3 regions of the Streptomyces sp. NPDC006385 genome follow, and region 3 is predicted to be linked to each of the others. Evidence: riboswitches for the same ligand, from Rfam matches in the RefSeq annotation. Region 3 holds a riboswitch; each other region holds the start of a gene.

Region 1 (9,813 bases), on a different contig from region 3:
CTGGTGCCTGTTCGTGGCGTCGATCCTGGTGGAGTTCCTCGGCCTCTACCTGATGGGTTCCGAACCAGGCGACGAGATCCACACCCCCGGCGGCTGGACGGGCCTCGCCCTGGTCATGGGCGGCCTCGTGGCGTCGATCGCGTACTACCTCTCCGCCGACATACGCCACTTCCACCAGCTCCGCTTCCCCGGCTACGCCACGCAGCGGCCCCCGGCCCCGGCGTACGGCTATCCCCAGGCCCAGGCCCAGTCGCCGTACACCGCGACGACCGTGCCGCAGTCACGGCCGACACCCCAGACGCCGGTTCCCCAGACTCCGGTACCGCAGCCGCCGATGTCCCGGACCCCCGTACCACCGCCCCCGCAGCGCCCCGCGCCCGCGCGCATCGACCAGGTGCGCGCCGAGCTCGACGAGCTCAGTGACTACCTGCGCCAGCACGACGGCCGGCAGGACGGCAACCCCGAGGGCGGAAGGTGACCGTGGCGGCAGGACGTGTCGTCGCCGGCCGCTATGAACTGTCCACGCTCATCGGACAGGGCGGCATGGGCCAGGTCTGGACGGCGTACGACCAGCGGCTCGACCGGCGCGTGGCCGTGAAGCTGCTGCGCCCCGACAAGGTGGCCGGGCAGGAGGCGGACGAGCTGCGCCGCCGGTTCCTGCGCGAGTGCCGGGTGACCGCCCAGGTCGACCACCCCGGGCTCGTCACCGTGCACGACGCGGGCAGCGAGGACGAGGAGCTGTTCCTCGTCATGCAGTACGTCGACGGCGTCGACCTCTCCGCCCATCTCGCCGAACACGACCCGTACCCCTGGCAGTGGGCGGTCGCGGTCGCCGCGCAACTGTGCGCCGTGCTGAGCGCCGTGCACGCCGTGCCGATCGTCCACCGCGACCTCAAGCCGCGCAACGTGATGGTGAAGCAGGACGGCACGGTCACCGTCCTCGACCTCGGCGTCGCCTCCGTCATGGACGCCGACACCACCCGCCTCACCCACACCGGCACGCCCATCGGCTCGCCCGCCTACATGGCCCCCGAGCAGGCGATGGGCGGCGCGGTCGGCCCGTACACCGACCTGTACGCACTCGGCGTGGTACTGCACGAACTCCTCAGCGGCGACGTGCCGTTCTCCGGCTCGACGGCGCTCGGCGTGCTGCACCGGCACCTGTACGAGCCACCGCTGCCCGTGCGCCGCATCCGCCCCGAGGTCCCCGAGGCACTCGAAGCCCTGGTGCTGCGCCTGCTCGCCAAGGACCCGCAGCACCGCCCCGCCTCCGCGCAGGAGGTGTACGAGCACCTCGCGCTGCTCCTGCCCGCGCGCGGAACGCCCACCGGGGCGCCCCTCGACCCCACCCGCCCCTTCCTGCGCCCCCATGCTCCCTGGCCGGACCGGGCCCGCACCCCCGCGCCCCAGCCCGCCCCCGCCACCCCCGTCACATCCGCCGACGAGAAGCCGGACGTCGCGCGCGCCGTCGACGAAGTCAAGCGCCTCCTCGGCGAGGGCCGTATCACCCAGGCCGTCGACATCCTCGGCGCGATCCTGCCCGCCGCCGCCGAACAGCACGGCGAGCACTCCCCGGTCGTCCGCACCCTGCGCAAGCAGTACGCGGCGACGCTCATGGACGACGGCCAGTACCGGCGCGCGCTGCCCGAACTGCGCCGGCTCGCCGACGAACGCGCCGCCGAGGCCGGTCAGGCCGACCCGCAGTCCCTGCGCTTCCGCTACGACGCCGCCCAGTGCCTGGAGCAGCTCGGCGAACCGGCGGCCGCACTCGCCGAGTACCGCGCGCTGCTGCCGTACTACGAGAACCAGTACGTCTCCGGCAACGACCACGAACTCGCCCACGACGTCCGCCGCCGCATCGGCCACCTCCTGCTCGCGCTCGGCGACCGCCCCGCCGCCCACGACACCCTGGCCCGCCTGCTGCTCGACGTGGAACGCCTGCACGGCCCGGCCCACCCGCTCGCGGCCGAGGTGCGCCGGACGCTGCAGTGGCTGGGACAGGTGCGCGGCTAGGCATGTGTGGCGTCGAGGCCCGCGTATTGAGGCCCGTGTGTCGAGGCCCGTGTGTCGAGGCCGGTCGCGTTGAGACACGCGCGCGTGGGTGCGGCGACGCCTCCGGGACGCCGACCGCTCCGCGCCGGCGACCGCTCCGGGACGCCGACCGCTCCGGGACGGCGTTCGCTCACCTTGAGGGCCGTGCGGGTGGCGCGGCGGTGCCGGAAGTCCTGATGAATCGTTGGTCGAATGGGTTGGCCAGAGCTTGCCCACTGCCTACCATCGATCACCGCAAGACTTTGTGCACCGCCGCACAAGCTCTCCTCGGGAGGTCTCCTTGCACCGCCGCCGTCGCACCGCGCTCCTTCTCTCCGCCGCGATCGCCGCGGCGCCGCTGCTCACCGCCTGCGGGAACGATGCGCATCCCGGTGCGGCGGCCGTCGTCGGCGGCCAGCGCATCACCGTCGCACAGCTCGAGAACAGGGTGAGCGAGGTCCGTGCCGCCCAGCGCGCGGCCGTACCGGACGACGCCCAGTACGCGCAGGTCATCGCCAAGTCCGGCAGCCTCCCCCGGGACGTCCTGCACACCATGGTCCTCGACGAGGTGCTGCACCGCGCCGCCCAGGACGCCGGGGTGACCGTCACCCGCAAGGAGCTCCAGCGGATGCGCACCGACCTGGAACAGCAGGTCGGCGGCGCCAAGGCGCTGGAGGCGGCCTGGCTCCAGCAGTACGGCATCCCGCCGCAGCGCCTCGACGAGAACCTCCGCCTCCAGCTTGAGGCCCAGAAACTCGCCGAAAAGCTCGGCACCGACACCGGCAAGCCCGCCTTCTGGAACGCCCTGACCGAGGCGGCCAAGAAGCTCGACATCGACCTCAACCCGCGGTACGGCACCTGGGACGTCCAGAAGAACAGCCGGGCCGACGCGAAGACGCCGTGGGTGCGCGAGGTGACGGCTACGGGGACGCAGCAGACGATGTAACGGTACGGCGGTCCGACCGGGGGACACCGGCGCTCCCCGGGGGACAACCTCGGCCCCACCAGGGACAACCTCGGCCCCACCAGGGACAACCTCGGCCCCACCAGGGACGTCGTCGGCCCCACCAGGGACGTCGGCGGAGCCACCCGGCCTGTGGATAACTCGGGGGTCCGTCCGCGTCGTGGGTTACGTTCGGATCGTGAACGCAACCAGCCCCGAAGCCGCCCCCGGCCACATCGTCCTGCTCACCACCAGCCACCGTGTCGCGCCCGGCCTGCTGTCCTGGCCCGCCTGGCAGGCGCTGCACGGCGCCGACCGTGTGCTGTGCGCGGACGGCGCGCATCCGCAGCTGCCGTATCTGCGCGAGGCAGGGATAGCGGTCGACGAGGCCGCCCCGACCGCCGAGGAGCTCATCGCCGCGTGCGCCGGCGGCCACACCGTCGTCGTCGTGGCCACGGGCGAGGGCGAGCCGGCGCTCACCGACGGCCTGGCACGCCTCGCCGGTTCCGGACGCGTCAGCATGCCGGAACTGGAACTGCTCCCCGCCTCCTACGACCTGCCCGGCGCCCGCCTCCTCGACCTCGTCCAGGTCATGGACCGCATCCGCGCCGAGTGCCCGTGGTCCTCCCAGCAGACCCACAAGGGCCTGGCGAAGTACGGCATCGAGGAGGCGTACGAACTCGTCGAGGCGATCGAGGACGGTGACCGCGACGAACTCCGCGAGGAACTGGGTGACGTCCTGCTCCAGGTCGTCTTCCACGCCCGCATAGCCGAGGAGGACCCGGACGCCCCCTTCTCCATCGACGACGTCGCCGCCGGCATCGTCACCAAGCTCATCCACCGCCACCCCCACGTCTTCGGGGACGAGACGGCGACGACGCCTGAGGAGGTCAAGGAGCACTGGCTGCGCACGAAGGCGGTCGAGAAGCAGCGGGAGTCGGTGACGGAGGGCATCCCCCTGGGCCAGCCGGGCCTCGCCCTCGCGGCGAAGCTGGCGTCGCGGGTGCGGACGGCGGGACTGCGGGTGGACCTGCCGACAGGCGAGGGCATCGGTTACGAGCTGCTCGCGATGGCGGTGCGTGCGGAGGCGGCCGGGGTGGACCCGGAGGCGGCGCTGAGGGTTGCCGCTCGGGCTTACCGGGATGCCGTGCGGGCTGCTGAGGGGATGTCCGCTTAGCGCCCCCGTAGTCAATTAGTGCCGGCGTAGCCACCGAGTGCCGGCGTAGCCACCGAGTGCTGGCGTAGCCACCGAGTGCCGCCCTGGCAGCGGGCGGGGCCGGAGGCGAGGGGGCGGCCGGTGCGATCGTGGAGCGGCCGGCAGGGCGTGGCCCTCGACAAGGCCGCTGCCGCGAGCCCCACAGGGCAACCCCGACCCCCCGCCTCCTGGCCACCCTCGGGGCCGCGCCCCCACCGACGCTCCGGATACCGTCGAGGAGTGACCGACCAGCCCGCCCCCACCAGCACCGCGCCCGAACCCCCGGACCTCTTCACCTGGGAGTTCGCGACCGACCCGTATCCCGCCTACGCCTGGCTCCGCGACCACGCGCCCGTGCACAGGACCCGCCTCCCCAGCGGCGTGGAGGCATGGCTGGTCACCCGGTATGCCGATGCCAAGCAGACGCTCGCCGACAACCGGCTCTCCAAGAACCCGGCCCACCACGACGAGCCGGCCCACGCCAAGGGCAAGACCGGCATCCCCGGTGAGCGCAAGGCCGAGCTCATGACGCATCTGCTCAACATCGACCCGCCGGACCACACCCGACTGCGCCGACTGGTCAGCAAGGCGTTCACCCCGCGCCGTGTCGCCGAGTTCGCGCCGCGCGTGCAGGAGCTCACGGACAGCCTGATCGACGGGTTCGCGGAAAAGGGCAGCGCCGACCTGATCCACGAGTTCGCCTTCCCGCTGCCCATCTACGCCATCTGCGACCTGCTCGGCGTCCCCCGCGAGGACCAGGACGACTTCCGGGACTGGGCGGGCATGATGATCCGTCACCAGGGCGGCCCCCGGGGCGGCGTCGCGCGGTCCGTGAAGAAGATGCGCGGCTATCTCGCCGAGCTCATCCACCGCAAGCGCGAGGCGCTCCCCGACGCCCCCACCCCCGGCGAGGACCTCATCTCCGGTCTCATCCGGGCCTCCGACCACGGCGAGCACCTCACCGAGAACGAGGCCGCCGCCATGGCCTTCATCCTCCTGTTCGCCGGCTTCGAGACGACCGTCAATCTCATCGGCAACGGCACCTACGCCCTGCTCACCCACCCCGAGCAGCGCGCCCGCCTCCAGGAGTCCCTGACCGCCCACGACACCGCCCTCCTCGAGACCGGAGTGGAGGAACTCCTCCGCTACGACGGCCCCGTGGAACTCGCCACGTGGCGCTTCGCCACCGAGCCCCTCACCATCGGCGGGCAGCACATCGCACCCGGCGACCCCGTCCTCGTCGTCCTGGCCGCCGCCGACCGTGACCCGGAGCGGTTCGCCGACCCCGACGTCCTCGACCTCGGCCGCCGCGACAACCAGCACCTCGGTTACGGCCACGGCATCCACTACTGCCTCGGCGCCCCGCTCGCCCGCCTGGAGGGCCAGACCGCCCTCGCGACGCTGCTCACCCGGCTCCCGGATCTGCAACTCGCGGTGGACCCGGCCGAGTTGCGGTGGCGGGGCGGCCTCATCATGCGTGGACTGCGCACGCTGCCGGTGAAGTTCAGCCCAGTTGAGTGAGTACGTCCGTCTGGCAAAGGTGACACGCGCTCATGTCTGTGATCTTCACGTGATCTGCGCGGCATTAACTTGTGACAAGTGATCGCCTGCCTATACGTTCACGGATCAACGACGGCGCACCGGCTTTACGCGCCGCGGTCACTGCTGTCTCGCGAAAGGCCCCTGCATGCTCTCCGGGAACGGTCGTCACCGTCGCCCCCGTCAGGCCCCGGCACTTCTGGTCGCGGCCGGAGTGACCGGCTCCGCCATCGCCATCCCGCTCCTCGGGGCCACGGGCGCGAGCGCCGCCGACGGCACGGTCTGGGACAAGGTGGCCGACTGCGAGAGTGGCGGATCCTGGAGCGCGGACACCGGTAACGGGCGCTACGGCGGACTTCAGCTGACGCAGGAGGACTGGGACAAGTACGGCGGTCTCGACTACGCCGCGAGCCCCGACCTCGCGAGCCGCTCCCAGCAGATCTCCGTGGCCCAGAACATCCTGGCGGACCAGGGCGTCGGCGCCTGGCGCACCTGCGGGCTGCTCAGCGGGCTCACTCAGGAGTCCGGTTCCGTCGACCTCGACACGGGCGTCGCGGAGGACTCGCCGTCCGAAGTGTCTGGATCCTCCGGATTGCTCGATTCATCCAACTCGTCGAATCCGGACACTTCATCGGGCTCGACGGGCTCAACGGGCTCGACAGGCTCAACGGACTCGTCAAACTCGGATGATTCGTCTGGTTTGCTCAATTCTTCTGGCTCGTCCGACAGCTCCTCGGATGTTTCGTCCGACTCCTCCGGAGACTCTCCCTCTTCACCTTCCTCGTCCCCTGAGGCGGACAGTTCCAAGAAGTCCGAAAAGTCGCCCGAGGTGGAGGCCGCGCAGTCGCCCGACGACTCGCCCGCCGAGACGCCCGAGAGTGGCCATCAGGACAACTGGCAGCAGGAGGCGGGCTCCTGGAGTCTGGTCGACACCGGAGCGCTCGACGGCGGAGCGGCCGGTTCCGGGCGCCACCGCGGTGCCAGCGCCGAGGAGAGCGAGACTGTCGACGGCACCGCCAAGTCGAGCGGTCGCCACGCCTCGTACAGCGTCCGTGCCGGTGACACTCTCGCGTCCATCGCCGACTCCCTTGACCTCGACGGCGGGTGGCGTGCGCTGTACGACGCGAACAAGGACGCCATCGGTACTGACGCCAACCACATCTTCCCCGGTCAGACCCTGGACGTCCCCGCCGAATAAGGGCTGAACGGGGCGAAAAACTGCGGGAGTTCGCGTCATGATTCGCACCTGAATGTCCGTTTTAGATGCAGTGAGAGATAGATCTCAGAAGCCCTGATCGTCTTTGAAATTCCGCGAATCGCGTGTCTACGGTCATGACCGCTCGCCACCAGAGCGAGCCCCGACAGCCGTCACGCCGAATCCTGCCGGCGGCCGTACGGGAACAGTCGTCGCGTCAAGCGCCGTAGGCAGGAGCGGGGGACCCAAGGTAAGCGCCGGGTCCGGCAGTTGAGGCCCTTCGGGGCCGCACGGCCGGAGTCGGCTAGGGGTTAAGTCGCGCACCGGACACCAGCGGTGCGCGGCCGGGCAACTCAACCGGCCCGAACCCGACAGCTCACCTCGCAGGCGTCGGTGAGGGGATCTCTCCATGCTGTTTTCCAGCAAGGGCAAGCACCGTCGTCCGTCCAAGGCCGCTCGCGCCATCGCCGTCGTCGGCGTCACCGGCGCCGCCGCCGTCGCGGCCCCGCTGATGGCCGCCGGCAGCGCCTCGGCCGCCACCGCCTCCGAGTGGGACGCCGTCGCCCAGTGCGAGTCCGGCGGCAACTGGGCGATCAACACCGGCAACGGCTACTACGGCGGTCTGCAGTTCTCCGCCTCCACCTGGGCCGCGTACGGCGGCACCAAGTACGCCTCCACCGCCGATCAGGCCACCAAGGCCCAGCAGATCGAGATAGCCGAGAAGGTCCTCGCGGGCCAGGGCAAGGGTGCCTGGCCGCACTGCGGCACCGGCCTGTCGAGCGCCGCCTACTCCGGCTCCTCGTCGAGCGACTCCTCGCAGGGCTCCGAGGCCACCACGCGCTCCACCGAGCAGCAGCCGGCCTCCCGCTCCGCCGAGCGTCCGGCCGCCGAGAAGAAGACCGTCACCACCCCGACCGGCAAGAAGGTCAAGAAGGGCGACGGCGAGTACAAGGTCGTCAAGGGCGACACCCTCAGCTCGATCGCGCAGGAGCGCGACGTCAAGGGCGGCTGGGAGAAGCTGTTCCAGCTCAACAAGGACATCGTCGAGGACGCCAACCTGATCTACCCGGGTCAGCAGCTGCACCTGAAGTAATCCGGGAAGCAGTACGGGGCCGGCGGCTGAACCCGAGCGCCCTCCCCTCCGTGGACCTCATGGCGAGAACCACGTGAGGGCGACGCCGCCCCCGTCCTCACGGACTCCCCGCCCCGGTGCGTGTTCCCCCGTACGCACCGGGGCGGGGTTTTCTCTGCGCCCGTTCTTCCACCCGGATTCGTTCCGGATTCGTTCCGGATTCGTTTTCTGTTCGTCATCCGGAAGCCTCTTTGTTCCGCACGGGAACAATGTGTACCGTCAGTCTGTCCACGGGACGGTCGCTCGCCGACCGATGTCCCGGAGGCGGTTAGGCTCTAGGCGCACGGCCACGTGCCGCGCACCACCAGCGTCACATCGCGTCACATCCCAAGAAGGAGATGCTCGTGCCGTCCATCGACGTCGTCGTAGCCCGGGAAATCCTGGACTCCCGAGGCAATCCCACGGTCGAGGTCGAGGTCGGCCTCGACGACGGCAGCACGGGTCGTGCCGCCGTCCCGTCCGGCGCCTCCACCGGCGCCTTCGAGGCCATCGAGCTCCGCGACGGCGACCCGAACCGCTACCTCGGCAAGGGCGTCGAGAAGGCCGTCCTGGCCGTCATCGAGCAGATCGGCCCGGAGCTGGTCGGCTACGACGCCACCGAGCAGCGCCTGATCGACCAGGCCATGTTCGACCTGGACGCCACCGACAACAAGGGCTCCCTCGGCGCCAACGCCATCCTCGGCGTCTCCCTCGCCGTCGCCCACGCCGCCTCCGAGGCCAGCGACCTCCCGCTGTTCCGCTACCTGGGCGGCCCGAACGCGCACCTGCTGCCGGTGCCGATGATGAACATCCTGAACGGCGGCTCGCACGCCGACACCAACGTAGACATCCAGGAGTTCATGATCGCCCCGATCGGTGCGGAGTCCTTCTCCGAGGCGCTGCGCTGGGGCGCCGAGGTCTACCACACCCTCAAGAAGGTGCTGAAGCGCAAGGGCCTGAACACCGGCCTCGGCGACGAGGGCGGCTTCGCCCCGAACCTGGACTCCAACCGCGCCGCCCTCGACCTCATCCTCGAGGCCGTCAAGGAGGCCGGCTACACCCCCGGCGAGCAGATCGCCCTGGCCCTCGACGTCGCCGCCTCCGAGTTCTACAAGGACGGCGTCTACGTCTTCGAGGGCAAGGAGCGCTCCGCCGCCGAGATGACGGACTACTACGCCGAGCTCGTCGACGCGTACCCGCTGGTCTCCATCGAGGACCCGCTGTTCGAGGACGACTGGGACGGCTGGAAGACCATCACCGAGCGCCTCGGCGACAAGGTCCAGCTCGTCGGCGACGACCTGTTCGTCACCAACCCCGAGCGTCTGGCCCGCGGCATCGAGGAGGGCGCGGCCAACGCCCTGCTGGTCAAGGTCAACCAGATCGGCTCCCTCACCGAGACCCTGGACGCCGTCGAACTGGCCCAGCGCAACGGCTTCAAGTGCATGATGTCCCACCGCTCCGGCGAGACCGAGGACGTCACCATCGCCGACCTCGCCGTCGCCGTGAACTGCGGCCAGATCAAGACCGGCGCCCCGGCCCGCTCGGACCGCGTCGCCAAGTACAACCAGCTGCTGCGCATCGAGGAGATCCTCGACGACGCGGCGGTGTACGCCGGGCGCAGCGCGTTCCCGCGCTTCAAGGGCTGAGGACCTGACCCTCACCGGGTTAAGGCTTAGCCAGTCGTACGTACGTCCCCGTACTCGGTCCCGTACCGTGTGCGGGGACGTACGCGCGTGAAACGGGAGGCGGGACATGGCCGTCAAGGACCGGGACCGGTTCTCCACCGCGACCAGGATCCG
Region 2 (9,813 bases), on a different contig from region 3:
GCGCGAGCTGAGGACCGTGCGGGAGGAACTGCCCGCCTACGTCGTCGCCGGGTGGCTGGCCCCGAGTGAGCCGTTCGCGCTCGGCTCCATGCGGGCTCGGCGGGTGGCCCGGCAGTACGCGCGGCACCGTGGGGGGCGGGTGGCGGCCCGGGAGGTGGCCCGGTACGAGGCGTACGCCACGTCACTGGCGTTCCTGCGGCACCGTGGGCGCCGCGGGCGGGCCGGCGCCGACTTCGTCGTACGGGAACGGGAGTTGCTGCACGAGCTGTGGCGCCGGCGGGACGTCGCGCGGCCGGCGCTGGAGCATGCGGTCGCCGCCGCGCAGGCCTGGCCGGCGCACGGGTACGGGTACGGGTATGGGCACGGGTATGGGCACGGGGCGCCGGCTCCGGGTCAGGGGCAGCCGTACGGGCCGGTCCACGGGGCCGGGTACGGGCACGGGTACGGGTCGGCGGCGCCGTACCCCGCGTACAACCCCTATCGGACGTGATCGCTGTGGGGCGTGCGTGGTCGGGCACCGCCGGTCCGCGCCGTCGTGGCTGATCGCCGTTACGGCGGGAGAGAAGGGGTCGGTCAGGCCGACGCCTCCGTCAGCCTCGCCAGTTCCTCGTCCGTCAGCCTCAGCTCCCCCACGCCCACCAGCGCCGGGAGCTGCTCCACCGTCCGTGCCGAGGCGATCGGGGCCGTCACCGTCGGCTGCGCCGCCAGCCAGGCCAGGGCCGTCGTGGCCACCGGCGCCCCGTGGGCGCGGGCGATCTCGTCCAGGGTGTCGAGCACCCGGCGTCCCCGCTCCGTCCGAAGGTGCCTGGCGGCGCCCTCGGCGCGCGGGCTGCCCACCGTCGTACCGGCGCGGTACTTGCCCGTGAGGAAGCCGGACGCCAGGGCGTAGTACGGGACCGCCGCCAGGCCCTCCCGCTCGGCGAGCTCCTGGAGTTCGCCCTCGTAGGTGTCGCGGGAGACCAGGTTGTAGTGGGGTTGCAGGGCCACGTACCGGGCGAGGCCCTCGCGGTCGGAGAAGTCCAGGGACGCCTTCAGCCGCTCGGCGGAGATGTTGGACGCGGCGATGTGCCGTACCTTGCCCGCCTTCACCAGTTCGTCCAGCGCGCCGATGATCTCCTCGACCGGCACTTCCGGCTTGTCGAAGTGGGTGTAGTAGAGGTCGATGCGGTCGGTGCCGAGGCGGCGCAGGGAGGCGTCGGCGGCCGCCTTGATGGTGGCCGCGCTCAGGCCCTGGAAGTCGGGGTGCTGGCTGACCTTCGTGGCGATCACGACGTCGTCCCGGTTGCCGCGTGCCTTCAGCCAGTTGCCGATGATGGTCTCGGACTCGCCGCCCACGTTGCCCTCGACCCACGCCGAGTACGAGTCGGCCGTGTCGATGAAGTTGCCGCCCGCCGCCGCGTAGGCGTCGAGCACGGCGAAGGACTGGGTCTCGTCGGCGGTCCAGCCGAAGACGTTGCCGCCGAGGGAGAGCGGGAAGACCTCGAGGTCGGAGGAGCCGAGCTTGCGCAGAGAAGTCATGCTCTACGTCAACTGCCGTGCGGCAGCGGCCCATTCCGCGGCGGCGACAAAGTTCCCGTGAACACTGCGCGCCCGTGCGCGCCCATCGGGTTGCCCGCACCAGGAAAAAGGAAAACCGGCAGCCCTGACGTCGGGGGGTCGTCGTCAGGGCCACCGGGGGATCTGCCGTGGAGGGCCTCAAGGGCCGCCAGATGTCAGGGCGTGAGACCCTTGCCGCGCAGCCATGCCAGCGGGTCGATGCCGCTCGCGCTGCCGCCGGTGTGCACTTCGAGGTGGAGGTGGGCGCCGGTCACGTTGCCGGTGGCGCCCACGCGGCCGATGACGTCGCCCGTGTTGACCTTCTGGCCGACGCTCACGCTGATCGACGACTGGTGCGCGTACCAGATCTCGGTGCCGTCGTCGAGGGTGAGGACCGTCTTGTAGCCGTACGACCCGTCCCAGCCGGCGAAGGTGATGGTGCCGGAGTGCACCGCCTTGATCAGGGTGCCGGTGGGCGCGGCGAAGTCGAGGCCGGTGTGGTAGCCGGAGGACCAGTAGGCGCCGGCCTGCCCGAAGGTCGAGGTGATGGTGTACGAGGAGGTCGGCAGCGTGTACTGCTTGGCCAGCTCAGCGAGGCGCTCGGCCTCGGCCTTCTTGCGGGCTTCCTCCTCGGCCTTGGCCTTCTCGGCGGCGGCCTTGGCCTTGGCCTCCTTCTCCGCCTTGGCGGCCGCGGCGGCGGCCTCCTTCTCGGCGGCGGCGACCGCTTCGGCGGCGGCCTTGCTCTCGATCTGCTCCTGCTGCTGCTCGACCTGGGCGATGATCCGGGCCCGCAGCGCCTCACCGGCGTCGCCGGTGCCCTGGGTGGTCTCCTCGGTCGTCGCGCCCATGGTGCTCAGCGCGGTGCCGGCGTCCTCGGCGGAGGAGTCGCCGTCGGATATGAGGGGCAGGTCCGGGATGGTGATGGCGACCGGCGGCTTGCCGCTCTGCGCGGTGGCCATGCCGCCCGCGCCGACGGCGGCTATGACGCCGACGCCGAGAACCGTGGAGCTGCGGGCGAGTCCCCCGCCGCGCTGCTTGGAGACGCGATGCCTGCCGCGTACGGGGCGAATGGTGTCCGCGGTGGGGTTCCACTCCTCGAACGGGCCCTCGTCGGTGCGGTCACGGTCGTAGCCGAAGGTGTCGGTGCTGCGCTGGCTCGGCACGAACGGGGCTTGCGTAGCAGGCCTGTTGGACGCCACGTGGGCGTACTCCTTTCCTTCCTTCTCGCCTACCGGGTTAGCTGACGGGTTCGGAGCAGGAAGGTCTCCTACGCGCGTATACCGACCGTGAGTCCACGGCGGCTTCAGCGCGATTCACCCCAGGGTGGTGGTTCCCCGGTTCCCGTACGCGGTACGGGATTCGGCGCGTGCGCACGGAGCCGCCTCTTGTGACGGCTGGGACGACCGCGCTGCGTTATCGAACGTTAATAGACGGGGGGTGCGGATTCCAAGCTGTTCCGCTTGATCGTTAACGTTTTTCGGGTGGACTTACGGGTCATGAGCGGCCCAAATCGGGCGAGTTGGCCAAGGCTCAGGAGTCGCACAATGATTGACAGTATGTCAGTTGTTATGCGGAGGGCGGTCGCCCGATCACGGTTGGTGACGGCGGTCAAGGGCGCCGTACGGCGATGAGGCCAGAAAAACACTCAGGGCCGGAACTTGATCAGTTCCGGCCCTGAGCCTTCAGTAGCGGGGACAGGATTTGAACCTGCGACCTCTGGGTTATGAGCCCAGCGAGCTACCGAGCTGCTCCACCCCGCGTCGATGAGTCCATAGTACGCCATCCGCGGGACCCGAAGCACACGCCTTTCCGCGCCCCCCTCCTGATGGGCGCCCCGTCACGGCAGCAGATGCCGGTTCGGCGCCTTGGCCCGCCCCTCGAACTCCGGCACGACCACGACGTCCACGCCCTCCCCCGCCAGCACCCCGCTCCCGTCGGCCCCCGCCACGAACGTGTCCGGCTCCCGCCAGGCCGTCACCACCCTGCGCACCCCCGCATCGAGGATCAACCGCGCACAGGGCAGGGGGCGCGACGCACGCCGCGTGCACGGCTCCAGGCTGCTGTACACCGTCGCGGCCGCCAGCCTCGGATCACCGGCGTCGATCTTCGCGAGCGCCGCCTCCTCCGCGTGCACCACGGGATCGCCGCCCTCCCGGGAGTGCCCCCGCGCCAGCTCGGTCCCGTCGGCCGCCACCACCACCGCCCCGACACTGAACGCCGTCCGCGACGGCGGGCACTGCGCCGCCAGGTCGCACGCCAGCGCCAGCCAGTGCCGGTCGGTCGCGGCGGGGAGGACACCGACGCCGGGCGCCGTCGGCTCGTAGCGCATCAGCACGACGTCCTCGATCCGCCGCGTCTCCAGCAGCCGTAGCCGCCCGCCCTGGTATCCGCCCGGGCCGAACAGGCGCGGCGCGTCCGGGTCCCCCACGAACAGCGGCGCCAGCACCAGCTGCAGCTCGTCCGCCAGCCCCTGCTGGAGCAGCTGCGTGTGGATCGTGCCGCCGCCCTCCACCATCAGGCGCTCGACGCCGCGCACCTCACGCAGGTGCTCCAGCAGGCCCCGCCAGTCCAGCTCCGCGCCCAGCGCGACCACGTCCGCCGCGACCGGCGCCCGCCGCAGCCGCTGAGCGCCCTTCTCCGTCGTGTAGACGACCTTCTCGCCGCCCGTGTGCCAGAAGTTCGCCGTCGCATCCAGCTCGCCGGAGGCGCTGACCGTGACCTTCAGCGGATACTCCGGTTTGCCCGCCGCCACCCGTGCCGCCCGCCGCTCGGCCGAGTTCACCAGCAGCCGCGGGTTGTCCGCCCGGATCGTGCCCGCGCCGATGAGGATCGCGTCGACGGACGCCCGTACCTCGTCGACCCGGTCGAAGTCGGCGGGGCTGGAGAGCAGCAGCCGCTCGGGGGTGGTGTCGTCGAGGTAGCCGTCCAGGGAGACGGCGGCGGACAGCAGGACGTAGGGGTACGACGGCATCGGCGCGCTCTCCGGCTCGGAAACGGTCTCGGGCTTGGTTCAAGTTTGAAACAAACCTACACTGGTCGCATGACGACTCGCTGGCTCACGTCCGAGGAGCAGCGCGCCTGGCGCGCGTACATCGCCGCCGCCGCGCTCGTGGAGGACGCGCTGGACCGGCAGCTCCAGCAGGAAGCCGGCATGCCCCATCTGTATTACTCCATCCTCGCCACCCTGTCCGAGTCCCCGGAGCGCCGGCTTCGGATGACCGATCTCGCGGAGCGGCTGAAGATCACCCGCAGCCGGCTGACGTACGCCGTCTCCCGCCTGGAGAAGGACGGGCTGGTGCGACGCGAGGACTGCCGCTGGGACAAGCGCGGCAGCATCGCGACGCTCACCGGCGAGGGCATGCGGGTCCTGCAGCGGGCGGCGCCCGGTCATGTCGAGACCGTGCGGTCGCTGCTGTTCGACCGGCTGACCCCGGAGCAGGTCGGCCAGCTGGAGGAGATCTTCACGGCGGTCGGCGAGGGGTTCCAGGGGGACAGCGCGCACGCCACCCCGGACGAGGTGCCCTGGCGGCGGCGCTCCACCAAGCCGTGTTCGTGAGGCACACCTCGCTGTCATGATGTGCGCCACACCGCTATTGCTTCAAATTTCAAGCATGGGGTAGGGTCCAGGACCGAGGAGCTGCTTCAAATCTGAAGCAGAAGACCCACGTACGGAACCCGGAGAACCCGCATGCCCGACTTCACCGCCGCCGCCACCCAGCGCGCCCGCGTCCGGGTCCCGCTGCGCTTCCACGACGGTTACCGCGTCGACGCCGAGGTGGTCACCTTCCACGGCCTGGCCGACGGCCAGGAGCACGTGGCCGTCGTCCTCGGCGACCCGGCCCCGGGCACCACCCCGCTGGTCCGTCTGCACTCCGAGTGCCTGACCGGCGACGTGTTCGGTTCGGCCCGCTGCGACTGCGGCCCCCAACTGCGCGAGGCCGTCGAGCGCATCGCGGAGCGCGGCGGCGTGCTGCTGTACCTGCGCCAGGAGGGCCGGGGCATCGGTCTCTACAACAAGCTCGACGCGTACGCCCTCCAGGACCAGGGCCTGGACACCTACGCCGCGAACGCCGCCCTGGGCCTGCCCGAGGACGCCCGCGACTACACGGCGGCGGCCCAGATGCTCACCGCCCTCGGCATCGGCGAGCTGGATCTGCTCTCCAACAACCCCGACAAGGCCGACCAGTTGCGCGCCCTCGGCGTCGCGGTGCGGGGCCGCGTCCCCACCGGCGTCTTCGCCACCCCGGACAACGTCCGCTATCTGCGCGCGAAGGTCCTGCAGACCCAGCACACGCTGCCCCTGGGGGATCTGGAGGAACGGGGGGAACTGGCGGAACGGGGGGAACTGGCGGAGCTGACCGCGGGCTGAGCGGGCGGCATGACGAAGGGGCGGGCGTCCGACACCGGACACCCGCCCCTCAGCCGTGTGTGACGACTACGGAGTGACCTTCTCGATCGTCACCCCGCCCACACCCGCGGTCGTCCCGCGGGTGTTCACCAGCCGTACCTCACCGACGAGCGCGCGGCCCTCGCCCACGGCCTTCGCGACCGTGACCTGCGCCGACACCTTCGCCGTGGCGCCCGTGCCGAGCTTCACCGGCGTCGACTCGTCGACGGTGACCTTGCCGAGCGCGGAGGAGAAGAACACGTCCCGGTAGTCGTACGCGGTTGAACCGGACGGCACCTCGAAGCCGTCCACCTCGACGGTGTACCTACCGGCGGCCGGGTTCGCCACGGAGACGGACTCGTCGGAGTCGCCGTCCGCCGACTGGGCGACGACCTTGCCCTGGGCGTCGTACACCGTCAGGTCGAGGTCGGAGGCCGCGTCGGAGACGCCGCCGATGGCGACGTCCAGCGACGTGGTGCCCTCGGGCACCTCAAGGGTGGTGGTGTGCGTCTCACCGTTCTTGATGGTCGGCCGCGCGGTCGTCGACGAGCCGAGCGCGCCGCCCTTCAGGGTGCCCTCGACGGCCGCCAGCTTGTTCGTCACCGTCCAGGAGGCGTCGACCGGGGTGCCGACCTTCGCCTCGGGCACGGTGACGGCCGCCGGGTCGAAGGACGCGCCGTACACGGTGGCGTCGAGCTTGAACGGGTTGTCCAGCAGCGCCGACGTACGGCGCGCGTCGACCTCGATCTCCCAGACGCCGGGCACCGGGTCCTCGTAGGAGGCGATGTCCGTTGTGTTCGCATCGCTGTCGGTGGCCGGGACGCCGTACGGGTTGATGGCGCTGAACACCGTCCGGCTGCCCTCCTTCAGGCCGCCGAGCGCCACCTGGAGCGACTTCGCGCCCTCGGGGACGGTGACGAAGTACGACCTGAAGCTGTTGCGCTCCACCGAGCCCGAGGCGGTGAAGGTGTGGTCCACCGGCGTGGAGACGACGACGGTGTTGAGGATCTGCTTGTCGACGCCCACCGTCCTCGGGTCGTCGGCCTGGAGGATCGCGCTCTTGATGCCCGCGTGCTTCGGCGCGGCCTGGATCTTCACGGTCACCGGCTTGTTCAGCGGCAGGTTCACCACGCGCGGGCCGACGATGGAGAAGGTGCCGGCCTTGTTGTTCGCCAGACGCAGGGTGTGCGGGAGCGAGCCGGAGGGGCCGGACGTCCGGGTGATGGTGACGTCGTACGTCCGCTTCTTCCCGGCCTTCAGGCCGCCCTCGCGGTCGTAGACGCCGGTGCCGAAGCCCGGTGTCTTCAGCGCCTGGTCGAGCGCGGTGTCGACCGGGGCCTTGACGGTGTAGTCGTGGGCGGTGGCGCCCGCCCTGACCGCCTTCCAGGCGTCGACGACGTCGATGAGGCCGGCACCCTCCTCGTACGCCTGGAGTCCCTCGATGTGCCTGGCCGTCGAGGTGAGCGCGGTGCGCAGCCTCTCGGGCGTCAGGTCGATGCCCTTCCGCTTGGCGGCCGACAGCAGCAGCGCGCTCGCGCCCGCGGTCTGCGGGGCCGCCATCGACGTGCCGTTGTACATGGCGTAGCCGGCCGGCAGCTTCCAACCCGCCTCGGCGATGGGAGCGCCGGGCATCCAGGCCGGGATGGTGCTGACCGCGGCGCCGGGGGCCACGACGGTGGGCGTGAAGCCGCCGTCCTCACGCGGGCCGCGCGAGGAGAAGTTGAACAGTTGGTACTCGTTGCGCACGCCGGTGCCGTAGTTGGCGGCGAAGGTCTCCTTGGAGACGCCCGCGCCGGCCGAGATGACCTTGTCGGCGAGGCCCGGGTCGCCGATGGTGTTGGCTCCGGGGCCGGAGTTGCCGCCGGAGAGGACGAGCTGGACGCCGTAGGTGTCGATCAGGCGCGTGTACAGCTCGGCGCGGGCGGTGTTGCCGTCGTTCAGCGGGGGCAGCCCGCCGATGGACATGTTGACGACGTCGACGCCGCGGTTGACGACGAGGTCGATCATGCCCTCGATCAGCGCGACGCTGGAGCAGCCCGGGCCGAAGACGCAGGCGCGGGACGAGACGATCTTCGCGCCGGGGGCGGCGCCGTTCATGTTCTTGCTGCCGAGCAGGCCGTGGGCGGCGGTGATGCCGGCGACGTGGCTGCCGTGCGAACCGGCGGTGAGGCCGATGTTGACGAAGTCGGCCTTCTTGCCGACCCAGCCGCCGCCCAGCGGGTCCATCGGAACGTCCTTGCGGACCTCCACGACGAAGTCCTGGCTCTCGGGGATGTCCGTGGCCGGGTCGTCGGTGCCGAAGTGGCCGACCTGGTGGCCGTCCTTGTACGGCTTCATCGGGGTGTCGTCGGTGAAGTCGCCGTTGTCGTTCACGTCGACGGTCACCGTGCCGGCGGCCGGGTCGTAGAGCACGCCCCAGTCGTCGGTGGTGTCGCCGTCGCGGTTGACGTCACCGTCGGCGTCGCCGTCCGTGACCTTGCCCTGCGCGGTGACGGCCTCCCGGAAGGTGCTGATCCGGTACGTGCCCTCAGAGGCCTTCCAGGTCTTGCCGGCGAACGTGAAGGAGGGCCCGGAGACGGAGGTGGTCATCGCCCGCCAGGTGCCGTCGCCGTCGACGATCGGGTCGGTGGCGGTCACCCAGTCGACGATCTTGCGCTCACCGGTCGTCGTCTTCTGCAGCGCGGGGCTCGCGAGGTCGACGCCCGTGTCGAGGACGCCGATGGTCACGCCGCGGCCGTCCGCCTTCGGGTTCTTCTTCACGAATTCGACGGCGCCCGTCTCGAAGGACGGGTTGTACGGGTTCTTGGCGGGGGTGTCCTTGCCCGGGCCGGGGTAAGTCGCCGCGGAGGGGCTGGACTTGCCGCCGCCGAGGCTCGGCTGCTCCAGGGGTATCTCTTCCCGCAGGTCGATGGCCTGCACGGAGGTGAGCCGCGCGGCGGTCGCGATGGCCGAGTCCGCCTTGCCGGTCGGCACGGTGGCCCGTACGTAGCCGAGTTTGTCGTACGTACGGCCGACGGAGCCACCCTTGATCGCGTCCAGCTCCGCGGCGACCTTCTCGGTCTGGCCGGGTGCCGTGGCGATCATCATCGTGACGGTCTTGTCGCGCTGTGCCTTGGCCTGGGCGAGGAGGTCGGCGTCGTCCGAACCCAGCTTGTCGTGGGCGGACTTGACGCCGGGGTCGGCCGCGGGGGCGGAGGAGCCGTCCGCGGCGAGGGCGAGGGGTACGGGCCCGGCCGCGGAGAGCGCGGCGACGAGGCCGGCGGCCACGGCGATACGGGCGGCGCGTTTCGCGCCCGATATCGGGGCCGGGTGGGGGGTGGTGGGCATGGTGATCCCTGGTGCTGAAGGAATGAAGGCATCGGCGGCCGTATCGAGCACCTTCGACCGCCGCAGTCCGGAATGTTCTCCCGGATGATCGCCCAGCTTCCCTCAAAGGACCGATTTTCGTTGTTACTTCATGGCGGCGAGATCGCTGACTGACGCAAACTCGCCATACGCCACCGGGGACTTAGTGGAGCATGCTGTGACATTCCTGTGAGTCGGGACGGCGGACGGCGGTGCCCACGGGCGCGAACCGCTCGGCGGCGGTGGGACCGCCGAGGACGCGGACGGGGGCCTGCTCGGTGGTGGTGGTGCTGCTGCTGCGGCTGGTGCCGCACCGCACGACAGCGCGGCAGAGGGCAGTTCGCGCGCCCGTCCACAACAAGGGGCGCTCGACAATTTCGAGGGGTACGGCTCTGTCGATCGCCCGGGGCCTCGACTACTACACGGGCCCGTCTACGAGGGGCAGGGCAGTTCGAGGACTGGCCGAACTACGGCAGCATGTCCATCAGACAGACCCGCATCTTCGCCGAACCGCTCTCCGGGGGCACACGAGGTCAAGGACCTTG
Region 3 (9,813 bases):
ATCAGGGTGTCCAGATCCGCGTTCGGGTGGCGGATCAGGTGACGGGCGGCCGCGATGACCTCGGCGAGGTTGTGGGGCGGCATGTTCGTGGCCATGCCGACCGCGATGCCGGAGGCGCCGTTGACGAGGAGGTTCGGGAAGGCGGCGGGCAGGGCGACCGGCTCCCGCTCCTGACCGTCGTAGTTGGGGACGAAGTCGACCGTGTCCTCGTCGATCGACTCGGTCATCAGGCTCGTCGCCGCGGCTTGCCGGCACTCGGTGTATCGCATGGCGGCCGGCGGGTCGTCGTTGCCCAGCGAACCGAAGTTGCCGTGGCCGTCGACGAGCGGGACCCGCATCGAGAAGGGCTGGGCCATGCGCACCAGGGCGTCGTAGATCGACGCGTCACCGTGCGGATGCAACTTACCCATGACCTCGCCGACGACGCGGGCGCACTTCACATAGCCGCGGTCGGGGCGCAGGCCCATCTCGTTCATCTGGTAGACGATGCGGCGGTGCACCGGCTTGAGGCCGTCGCGGGCGTCCGGCAGGGCGCGGGAGTAGATGACCGAGTACGCGTACTCGAGGAAGGAGCCCTGCATCTCGTCGACGACGTCGATGTCGAGGATCTTCTCCTCGTACGAGTCGTCGGGCGGTGGGGTCTTCGTGCTGCGGCGGGCCATCGCTGCCGGCTCCTTAGGTTTCTGGTCGCTCGAGCGTGTGACGGGATCTGACGCGGACCATTGTGGACCGCGGCACTGACAACCTCCGACCAGGACCCGAATCTCGGCCTCCCACCCGGTGTCCGAGAAGTGTCGCCGACGCCGCCTTTCGTCCGCGACCGAGGGGACGGATCGGGCACCAACGCCCGCGCGCCGCGAGAGGTTCCGCGAAGGCAAGCGCGTGCCACGAGACCGTTCACTCGCCGGAGTGATCTCCTTCCGGACGATCGTCGACGCGGATGTGCCGGGGCGCGAGCACGCGGGAGCGTGCCGGCGGCTCCGCCCGCCGTACTCACGGCACACGCCGACGAGCAGTGCCGCAGCACCGCCCGGGCGGCGACCCCGGCTCGTCTTCACCACCGTCCGGACACATCGTTCTGACCGGGAACTTCGCCGACCCTTCGGACGCTGCATACAGTGGCAGGAACTGAGCACGCAGTGCTCGACACAACTGCAGTGCACGCGACCGGAAGGACACCTTGCCCATGGGTCACACGGCCACACCGGAGGCACAATCCGGCGGCCTCACCGCGACGGAGCACCGCCTGGCCAACGGCCTGCGCGTGGTGCTCTCCGAGGACCACCTCACGCCGGTCGCCGCGGTCTGCCTCTGGTACGACGTCGGCTCCCGCCACGAGGTCAAGGGCCGTACCGGACTCGCCCACCTCTTCGAGCACCTGATGTTCCAGGGCTCGGCGAGCGTGAAGGGCACGGGCCACTTCGAGCTCGTCCAGGGCGCGGGCGGCTCGCCGAACGGCACCACCAGCTTCGAGCGCACCAACTACTTCGAGACCATGCCCGCCCACCAGCTGGAGCTCGCGCTGTGGCTGGAGGCCGACCGCATGGGCAGCCTCCTGACGGCGCTCGACCAGGAGAACCTGGACAACCAGCGGGACGTCGTCAAGAACGAGCGCCGCCAGCGCTACGACAACGTCCCGTACGGCACCGCCTTCGAGAAGCTGACCGCCCTCACCTACCCGGACGGACACCCCTACCACCACACGCCGATCGGCTCGATGGCCGACCTGGACGCGGCCAGCCTGGAGGACGCCCGCGCGTTCTTCCGCACCTACTACGCGCCCAACAACGCCGTCCTCACCGTCGTCGGCGACATCGACCCGGAGCAGACGCTCGCCTGGGTCGAGAAGTACTTCGGCTCGATCCCGGCGCATGACGGCAAGCCCGAGCCGCGCGACGGCTCGCTGCCCGACATCATCGGCGAGCAGCTGCGCGAGGTCGTCGAGGAGAACGTCCCGGCGCGCGCGATGATGGCCGCCTACCGGCTCCCGCACGACGGCACGCGCGAGTGCGACGCGGCCGACCTGGCGCTCACCGTCCTCGGCGGCGGCGAGTCCTCCCGCCTGTACAACCGGCTCGTACGCCGCGACCGTACGGCCGTCGCGGCCGGGTTCGGCCTGCTGCGCCTGGCCGGGGCACCCTCCTTGGGCTGGCTGGACGTGAAGACCTCCGGTGACGTCGAGGTGCCGGTCATCGAGGCGGCCGTCGACGAGGAGCTCGCCCGCTTCGCCGCGGAGGGCCCCACCGCCGAGGAGATGGAGCGCGCCCAGGCTCAGCTGGAGCGCGAGTGGCTGGACCGGCTCGGCACGGTCGCGGGCCGCGCCGACGAACTGTGCCGCTACGCCGTCCTGTTCGGTGACCCGCAGCTCGCGTTCACCGCCGTGCAGCGCGTCCTCGACGTCACCGCCGAGGAGGTCCAGGCGGTCGCCAAGGCCCGTCTGCGCCCGGACAACCGCGCCGTGCTCGTGTACGAGCCGGTCGCCGGCGAGGCCGAGGACCTTCAAGCCGCCGCCACCGACGGGACCGCACCCGCCGGGACCACCGACGAGAACGAGGAGTCGGCGCAGTGACCGAGCTCGCCAGCATGGAGTTCCACCCGCAGCCCCAGGCCGGCGAGGCCCGGCCCTGGGCGTTCCCGGCGCCCGAGCGCGGTGAGCTGGACAACGGCCTGACGGTCCTGCGCTGCCACCGCCCCGGCCAGCAGGTCGTCGCCGTCGAGGTGCTCCTGGACACGCCCCTGGACGCCGAGCCGAAGGGCCTCGACGGCATCGCCACGATCATGGCGCGCGCCTTCTCCGAGGGCACCGACAAGCACACCGCCGAGGAGTTCGCCGCCGAGCTGGAGCGCTGTGGCGCCACGCTCGACGCCTACGCCGACCACCCCGGCGTCCGCGTCAGCCTCGAAGTGCCGGTCTCCCGTCTGCCCAAGGCGCTGGCGCTGCTCGCCGACGCGCTCCGGGCGCCCGCGTTCGCCGACGCCGAGGTCGAGCGCCTGGTCCGCAACCGGCTCGACGAGATCCCGCACGAGCTGGCCAACCCCTCGCGCCGTGCCGCCAAGGAGCTCTCCAAGGAGCTGTTCCCGGCGACCTCGCGCATGTCCCGTCCGCGCCAGGGCACCGAGGACACGGTCGCCGGCATCGACTCCTCGGCCGTACGCGCCTTCTACGAGCGGCACGTGCGCCCCGCCACCTCCACCGCCGTGGTCGTCGGCGACCTCACCGGCGTCGACCTCGACGCCCTGCTCGGCGACACCCTCGGCGCCTGGACCGGCTCCACGGCCGAGACCCGGCCCGTCCCGGCGGTGACCGCCGACGACACCGGCCGCGTCGTCATCGTGGACCGCCCCGGGGCGGTCCAGACCCAGCTGCTGATCGGCCGCCTCGGCCCCGACCGGCACGACCGCGTGTGGCCGGCGCAGGTGCTCGGCACGTACTGCCTGGGCGGCACCCTCACCTCCCGCCTGGACAAGGTCCTGCGCGAGGAGAAGGGCTACACCTACGGCGTGCGCGCCTTCGCGCAAGTCCTGCGCTCGGCCCCGGACGGCACGGGCGCGGCGATGCTCGCCATCAGCGGCTCCGTCGACACCCCGAACACCGGTCCGGCGCTGGACGACCTGTGGAAGGTCCTGCGCGGGGTCGCCGCCGAGGGGCTCACCGACGCCGAGCGGGACTTCGCCGTGCAGAACCTCGTCGGGGTGGCGCCGCTGAAGTACGAGACCGCCGCCGCCGTGGCGAGCACGCTGGCCGACCAGGTCGAGCAGAACCTGCCCGACGACTACCAGGCGACGCTGTACCGGCAGCTCGCCGCGACCGGCACCGTCGAGGCCACCGCCGCGGCCGTGAGCGCCTTCCCGGTGGACCGTCTGGTGACGATCCTCGTGGGAGACGCGGCGCAGATCCGGGAGCCGGTCGAGGCCCTCGGTATCGGCGAAGTCACCGTCGTGGCAGCCGAGTAGAGGCCGAGCAGAGGCCGAGGAGAGGTCGAGCAGAGGACGGGAACGGCGCCGGGCAGCGGCCGCGCGCGTAGGGGGCCCTGGTGACGACACAGTCACCAGGGCCCCCTTATGCCCGAATTGCGGGAGAGGTTGCCTGTCTGCCCTGTGGGATGCGCTACAAAAGCCACGATCGGTTTGGGGATGGAAAGTTGTCCCGCTTAGCGTCTTCCGGGCTGTCCGTCAGGCAGTGCGCCGCACCCGCGGCACCGGACAGCCATCGCCGAGTCCCCGTACGGCGCGAGCCAGGGGAGCCGGGGACCCACTCACGTCCCTGGGGTGAATCGGACGCCCGCGCGAGCCGCGAGGGCATCCGTAGGAGACCTTCCTGCTCCGAACCCGTCAGCTAACCCGGTAGGCGAGAGGGAAGGAAAGGACCAGCCACTACATGGCGTTCACCTGCGCCACCGGGAAGAACCGCCCCACCGGCAAGCACCGTCGGCCCAGCCGGTTCGAGCGCACCACCGCCCGTGCGGCCGGCGTCGCCGCACTCACCGCCACCGGCGTCATGGGCACCCTGGCCGCCCCCGCGCTCGCGGCCGAACCGGCCGCGGAGCAGACCGGCCTCATCCCCGCCATCACCGTCGACAACTCGATCGTCGAGCAGATCGACGCCCAGGCCGACGCGCAGGAGCAGGCGGCCAGGGAGGCCGCCGCCGCGAAGAAGGCGGCCGAGGAGGCCGCCCGCAAGAAGGCGGCGGAGAAGGCCAAGGAGGAGCGCGAGGCCAAGGAGCGTGCCGCCCGCGAGGCCGAGCGCAAGCGCCTGCTGTCCTACGTCGCCCCGATCTCCGGCTCGTACGTCTCCACCGGCTACAAGTCCGGCGGCGCCGTCTGGTCCTCCGGCAGCCACACCGGCGTCGACTTCCACGCCGCCAGCGGCACCCCCGTGCACGCGGTCGGCTCCGGCACGGTCGTGGAGGCCGGCTGGGGCGGGGCGTACGGCAACAACATCGTGATCAAGATGAACGACGGTACGTACACGCAGTACGGGCACCTGTCGTCCATCGGGGTCTCGGTGGGGCAGACGGTCACGCCGGGCCAGCAGATAGGCGTGTCCGGCGCCACCGGCAACGTCACCGGACCGCACCTGCACTTCGAGGCCCGCACCACGGCGGAGTACGGATCCGACATCGATCCCGTCGCCTACCTGCGCTCGCACGGCGTCGACATCTGACGGTCCCACCGCGCTCCCCGAAGCCCCGGCTCACCGAGCCGGGGCTTTCGGCGTTTCCGTGACGATCGGCTGTCCAAAAAATATCCATGGATTCCGGCCCGCCGTCGGAAATTCCGGCCGGTTGCAATAGAGTCACTCAGCACACGTCATTCGTCGACGTTTCACGGGGATTAAGGCGGAGGTCGGTCATGCGTATTCCGGCGCACTCGGTATGCACCGCGATCCGGGACGACATCGTCGCCGGTGTCCACGAGCGCGGCAGCCGGCTCACCGAGGAACTCCTCGCACGCCGCTACGGCGTCTCCCGCGTCCCCGTGCGGGAGGCGCTGCGCACCCTGGAGGCGGAGGGATTCGTGGTGACCCGGCGGCACGCGGGCGCGTGCGTCGCCGAACCGACCGAGCAGGAGGCCGCCGACCTGCTGGAGATGCGCACCCTGCTGGAGCCGCTCGGCGCCTCGCGGGCCGCCCAGCGGCGCACCGAGGCCCATCTCAAGGTGCTGCGCGGCCTGGTCAGGCTTGGCCAGGAGCGGGCCAGGAGAGGGAACAGCGAGGATCTGCGCTCCCTGGGCGGCTGGTTCCACGAGACGCTGGCCCAGGCATCCGGCAGCCCCGCCCTGACCTCGACGCTGACCCAGCTGCGCCACAAGATCGCCTGGATGTACGCCGTGGAGCCGCCGGTCGATCCCGTGGAGTCCTGGACCGAGCACGGCGCGATCGTGGACGCCGTGGCGCGCGGTGACGGCGAGCGCGCCCGGTCGATCACGGCGCTGCACACCGAGCGCGCCATCTCCGCGCACCGGCTGCGGTTCGGTCCCGGTGGTGATCGCGGGGAGCGTGTGAGGAATTCGCAACATCCCGTAAACATGCCGAGTCTGCGACATTAACAGGAGCGCCGTATACAAAGGGGGGATATTCGGGGGTGCGGAATTTCCGCTGCCCTTTTCCGGGTGTGCCATTAATTCTCTCAAGTGCCCGCCTGGAAAACGCGGCGCCTGCCCTGAAACAGCGAAGCCGCGCCCGCCGGAAAGGCGGACGCGGCTTCACCGCTTGCTGCGAAGACCCGCTCAGGTCGTTCAGACCGTCTCGGGAAGCTCCTCAAGGCCCTCGGAGACCAGCTTCGCCAGACGGTCGAGGGCGGCGTCCGCACCCTCGGCGTCGGAGGCGAGGACGATCTCCTCGCCGCCCTGGGCGCCCAGGCCCAGAACGGCCAGCATGGAGGCCGCGTTGACGGGGTTGCCGTCGGCCTTGGCGATCGTCACCGGGACGCCTGTGGCCGTGGCGGCTCGGACGAAGATGGAGGCGGGGCGGGCGTGAAGGCCCTCGGCCCAGCCGACGTTGACGCGGCGCTCAGCCATGTGTTGCTGCCCTTCGGTGTTCAGGGTTGTCTAGACCAGTTTCCCACACGCGTGAAGCACGTCGGGAGGGGACGGAACGCCCCTCCTTCGGTGACCGTCGGGTCGCGGCCTCGACCCGACGTACGTCCTCCACAGACTGCCTCGCGCCGTTGTCATACGCGAGCCGTACTCTGGGGCCCATGCAGACCTCGTCGGACCGGCACGAGTACCCCGCCCACTGGGAAGCCGACGTGGTGCTGCGCGACGGCGGCACCGCGCGCATCCGCCCCATCACCGTTGATGACGCCGAGCGCCTGGTCAGCTTCTACGAGCAGGTGTCGGACGAGTCGAAGTACTACCGCTTCTTCGCGCCCTACCCGCGACTGTCCGCCAAGGACGTCCACCGCTTCACGCACCACGACTTTGTGGACCGGGTGGGACTCGCGGCCACGGTGGGCGGCGAGTTCATCGCAACCGTACGCTACGACCGGATCGGCGCCGACGGAATGCCCGCGTCGGCACCCGCCGACGAGGCCGAGGTCGCCTTCCTGGTCCAGGACGCCCACCAGGGGCGCGGCGTCGCCTCCGCCCTGCTGGAGCACATCGGCGCCGTCGCGCGCGAGCGCGGGATCCGCCGGTTCGCCGCGGAGGTGCTGCCCGCCAACACCAAGATGATCAAGGTGTTCACGGACGCCGGCTACACCCAGAAGCGCAGCTTCGAGGACGGCGTCGTACGCCTGGAGTTCGACCTGGAGCCGACGGACCGCTCGCTCGCCGTGCAGTACGCGCGCGAGCAGCGCGCCGAGGCGCGGTCCGTGCAGCGGCTGCTGGTGCCCGGCTCCGTCGCCGTCATCGGCACCGGCCGCACGCCCGGCGGGGTGGGCCGCAGCGTCCTGGGCAATATCAAGGACGCCGGGTACACGGGGCGGCTGTATGCCGTGAACAAGGCGTTCCCGGAGGACCTCAAGGAACTCGACGGGGTGCCGGCCCACCGCTCCGTGCGGGACATCGACGGGCCGGTCGACCTCGCCGTGGTCGCCGTGCCCGCCGAGTACGTCCCCGAGGTGGTCACCGAGTGCGGTGAGCACGGCGTGCAGGGGCTGGTCGTGGTCTCCGCCGGGTACGCCGAGAGCGGGCCCGACGGGCGCGAGCGCCAGCGCGCACTCGTCCGGCACGCGCGCGCGTACGGCATGCGCATCATCGGCCCGAACGCCTTCGGGATCATCAACACCTCGGCCGACGTACGGCTGAACGCCTCGCTGGCCCCCGAGATGCCCCGCCCGGGCCGGATCGGGCTGTTCGCTCAGTCCGGTGCCATCGGGATCGCGCTGCTGTCCCGGCTGTACCGACGCGGCGGCGGGGTCACCGGCGTCACAGGCGTGTCGACCTTCGTCTCGTCCGGCAACCGGGCCGACGTGTCCGGCAACGACGTCCTCCAGTACTGGTACGACGACCCGGACACCGACGTCGTCCTGATGTACCTGGAGTCCATCGGCAACCCACGCAAGTTCACCCGCCTCGCCCGGCGTACGGCGGCTGCCAAGCCGTTGGTCGTGGTGCAGGGCGCGCGGCACGGCGGCGCGGCGCCGCAGGGGCACGCGGTGCGGGCCACGCGGTTGCCGCACGCCACGGTGTCCGCGCTGCTGCGGCAGGCCGGCGTGATCCGGGTGGACACGATCACCGAGCTGGTGGACGCGGGGCTGCTGCTCGCCCGGCAGCCACTGCCGGCCGGGCCGCGGGTGGCGATCCTGGGGAACTCCGAGTCGCTGGGGCTGCTGACGTACGACGCGTGCCTGTCCGAGGGGCTGCGGCCGTTGCCGCCGCTGGATCTGACGACGGGGGCGTCGGCGGAGGACTTCCGGGCGGCCTTGGCGCGCGCCTTGGCGGACGACACCTGCGACGCGGTGGTGGTGACGGCGATTCCGGCCATCGGGGAGGTCTCACCCGGAGACGCGGAGCTGGCGGAGGCGCTGAGGTCGGCGGCCGAGCGGGTGCCGGGCAAGCCGGTGCTGGTGGTGCACGTGGAGCTCGGAGGACTCGCGGAGGCACTGTCGGCGGCGGCCAGCACCGCACCACAGGCGGGCACGACGGCACCCGGCGCCACAGGCCGGACCCACCCCTTCCGCCCCCTGGACTTCCTGGCCGAGACGCCGCCCGACAAGTCGGACACCTCCGAGACCCCCCGCCTCATCCCCGCCTACCCCGCCGCCGAGCGTGCCGTCCGGGCGCTCGCCGAAGTCGTCAAGTACTCCCAGTGGCGCCGCGAGGCGGCCGACCCCGGGAAGGTGCCCGAGTACGAGGACATCGACGAGAAGGGGGCCGCCCGGCTGATCGACGGGCTGCTCGCGCGCGGGCAGGGGCTCACGCTCGGCACCGACGAGACGTGTGACCTGCTCGGGAAGTACGGCGTCCATGTGCACCGCGCCCTGCACGCGCCCACCCCCGAAGCCGCCGCCGACGCGGCCCGCGCCCTCGGCTACCCCGTCGCCCTCAAGGCCACGGCCCCGCACCTGCGGCACCGCGCCGACCTGGGCGGCGTACGGCTCGATCTCGCCGACGAGGAGCAACTGCGGCGGGCGTACGCCGAGTTGACCGCGCTGTTCGGAAAGCCGGAGGAGCTGCGGCCGGTCGTGCAGCGGATGGCACCGCGCGGCGTCGACACCGTCGTACGGGCCGTGATCGACCCGGCCGCCGGTGCCGTGCTGTCCTTCGGGCTCGCCGGAGCCCCCTCGCAGTTGCTCGGGGACATGGCGCACCGGCTGATCCCGGTCACCGACCGCGAGGCGACCTCGATCGTCCGCTCGATCCGGACCGCACCGCTCCTCTTCGGCTGGCGCGGCTCCGCACCCGTCGACACCCCTGCCCTGGAGGAGCTGCTGCTGCGGGTCTCGCGGCTCGTCGACGACCATCCCGAGGTCGTCGCGGTCACCCTGGAACCGGTCGTCGTCGCCACGCACGGCCTGAGCGTGCTCGGCGCCTCCGTACGCCTCGCCCCGCCCCCCGCCCGCGACGATCTCGGCCCGCGGACACTCCCCGTGTACTGAGTCGGCACAGTCGGCACAGGGACTGCCGTGAGCGGTGCCTCGCAGTCAGTGCGCCCCCGTAGGATGGACGTCATGGCCAAGACCAGTACGACGACCCAGGGGCTGCGTGCGGCGATCGAACGCAGCGGCTACTACCCGGCCCTCGTGGCCGAGGCGGTGGAGGCCGCCGTGGGCGGCGAGCCCATCCGGTCGTTCCTGGTCCATCAGGAGACGACGTTCGACCAGAACGAGGTGCGGCGGCACGTGACCGTGCTCGTCCTCACCGGCAACC

Evidence for each region. Region 3 has a riboswitch for cyclic di-AMP ahead of ABZ078_RS14260 (M23 family metallopeptidase). Riboswitches for the same ligand answer to the same signal wherever they lie in the genome.
Region 1: another riboswitch for cyclic di-AMP. It lies ahead of ABZ078_RS04680 (transglycosylase family protein); the one in region 3 lies ahead of ABZ078_RS14260 (M23 family metallopeptidase).
Region 2: another riboswitch for cyclic di-AMP. It lies ahead of ABZ078_RS17135 (M23 family metallopeptidase); the one in region 3 lies ahead of ABZ078_RS14260 (M23 family metallopeptidase).

Annotation. Positions count from the first base shown of each region.
Region 1 is NZ_JBEXQG010000004.1:166,128-175,940, forward strand. It holds gene ABZ078_RS04650 (hypothetical protein) at 1-478, shown strand, start outside; gene ABZ078_RS04655 (protein kinase) at 517-2,013, shown strand; gene ABZ078_RS04660 (SurA N-terminal domain-containing protein) at 2,333-2,977, shown strand; gene ABZ078_RS04665 (nucleoside triphosphate pyrophosphohydrolase) at 3,174-4,151, shown strand; gene ABZ078_RS04670 (cytochrome P450) at 4,410-5,690, shown strand; gene ABZ078_RS04675 (transglycosylase family protein) at 5,857-6,906, shown strand; cyclic di-AMP (ydaO/yuaA leader) riboswitch at 7,116-7,308, shown strand; gene ABZ078_RS04680 (transglycosylase family protein) at 7,313-7,996, shown strand; gene eno (phosphopyruvate hydratase) at 8,380-9,660, shown strand; gene ABZ078_RS04690 (septum formation initiator family protein) at 9,767-9,813, shown strand, end outside.
Region 2 is NZ_JBEXQG010000018.1:138,727-148,539, reverse strand. It holds gene ABZ078_RS17145 (PrsW family intramembrane metalloprotease) at 1-490, shown strand, start outside; gene ABZ078_RS17140 (aldo/keto reductase) at 574-1,518, opposite strand; gene ABZ078_RS17135 (M23 family metallopeptidase) at 1,713-2,735, opposite strand; cyclic di-AMP (ydaO/yuaA leader) riboswitch at 2,747-2,911, opposite strand; tRNA gene ABZ078_RS17130 (tRNA-Met) at 3,223-3,296, opposite strand; gene ABZ078_RS17125 (dihydrofolate reductase family protein) at 3,374-4,507, opposite strand; gene ABZ078_RS17120 (MarR family transcriptional regulator) at 4,577-5,092, shown strand; gene ribA (GTP cyclohydrolase II) at 5,225-5,905, shown strand; gene ABZ078_RS17110 (S8 family serine peptidase) at 5,972-9,250, opposite strand.
Region 3 is NZ_JBEXQG010000014.1:143,746-153,558, reverse strand. It holds gene ABZ078_RS14275 (DNA topoisomerase IV subunit A) at 1-662, opposite strand, end outside; gene ABZ078_RS14270 (pitrilysin family protein) at 1,187-2,569, shown strand; gene ABZ078_RS14265 (pitrilysin family protein) at 2,566-3,954, shown strand; cyclic di-AMP (ydaO/yuaA leader) riboswitch at 4,202-4,366, shown strand; gene ABZ078_RS14260 (M23 family metallopeptidase) at 4,379-5,164, shown strand; gene ABZ078_RS14255 (GntR family transcriptional regulator) at 5,353-6,048, shown strand; gene ABZ078_RS14250 (HPr family phosphocarrier protein) at 6,238-6,519, opposite strand; gene ABZ078_RS14245 (GNAT family N-acetyltransferase) at 6,699-9,542, shown strand; gene ABZ078_RS14240 (DUF5998 family protein) at 9,606-9,813, shown strand, end outside.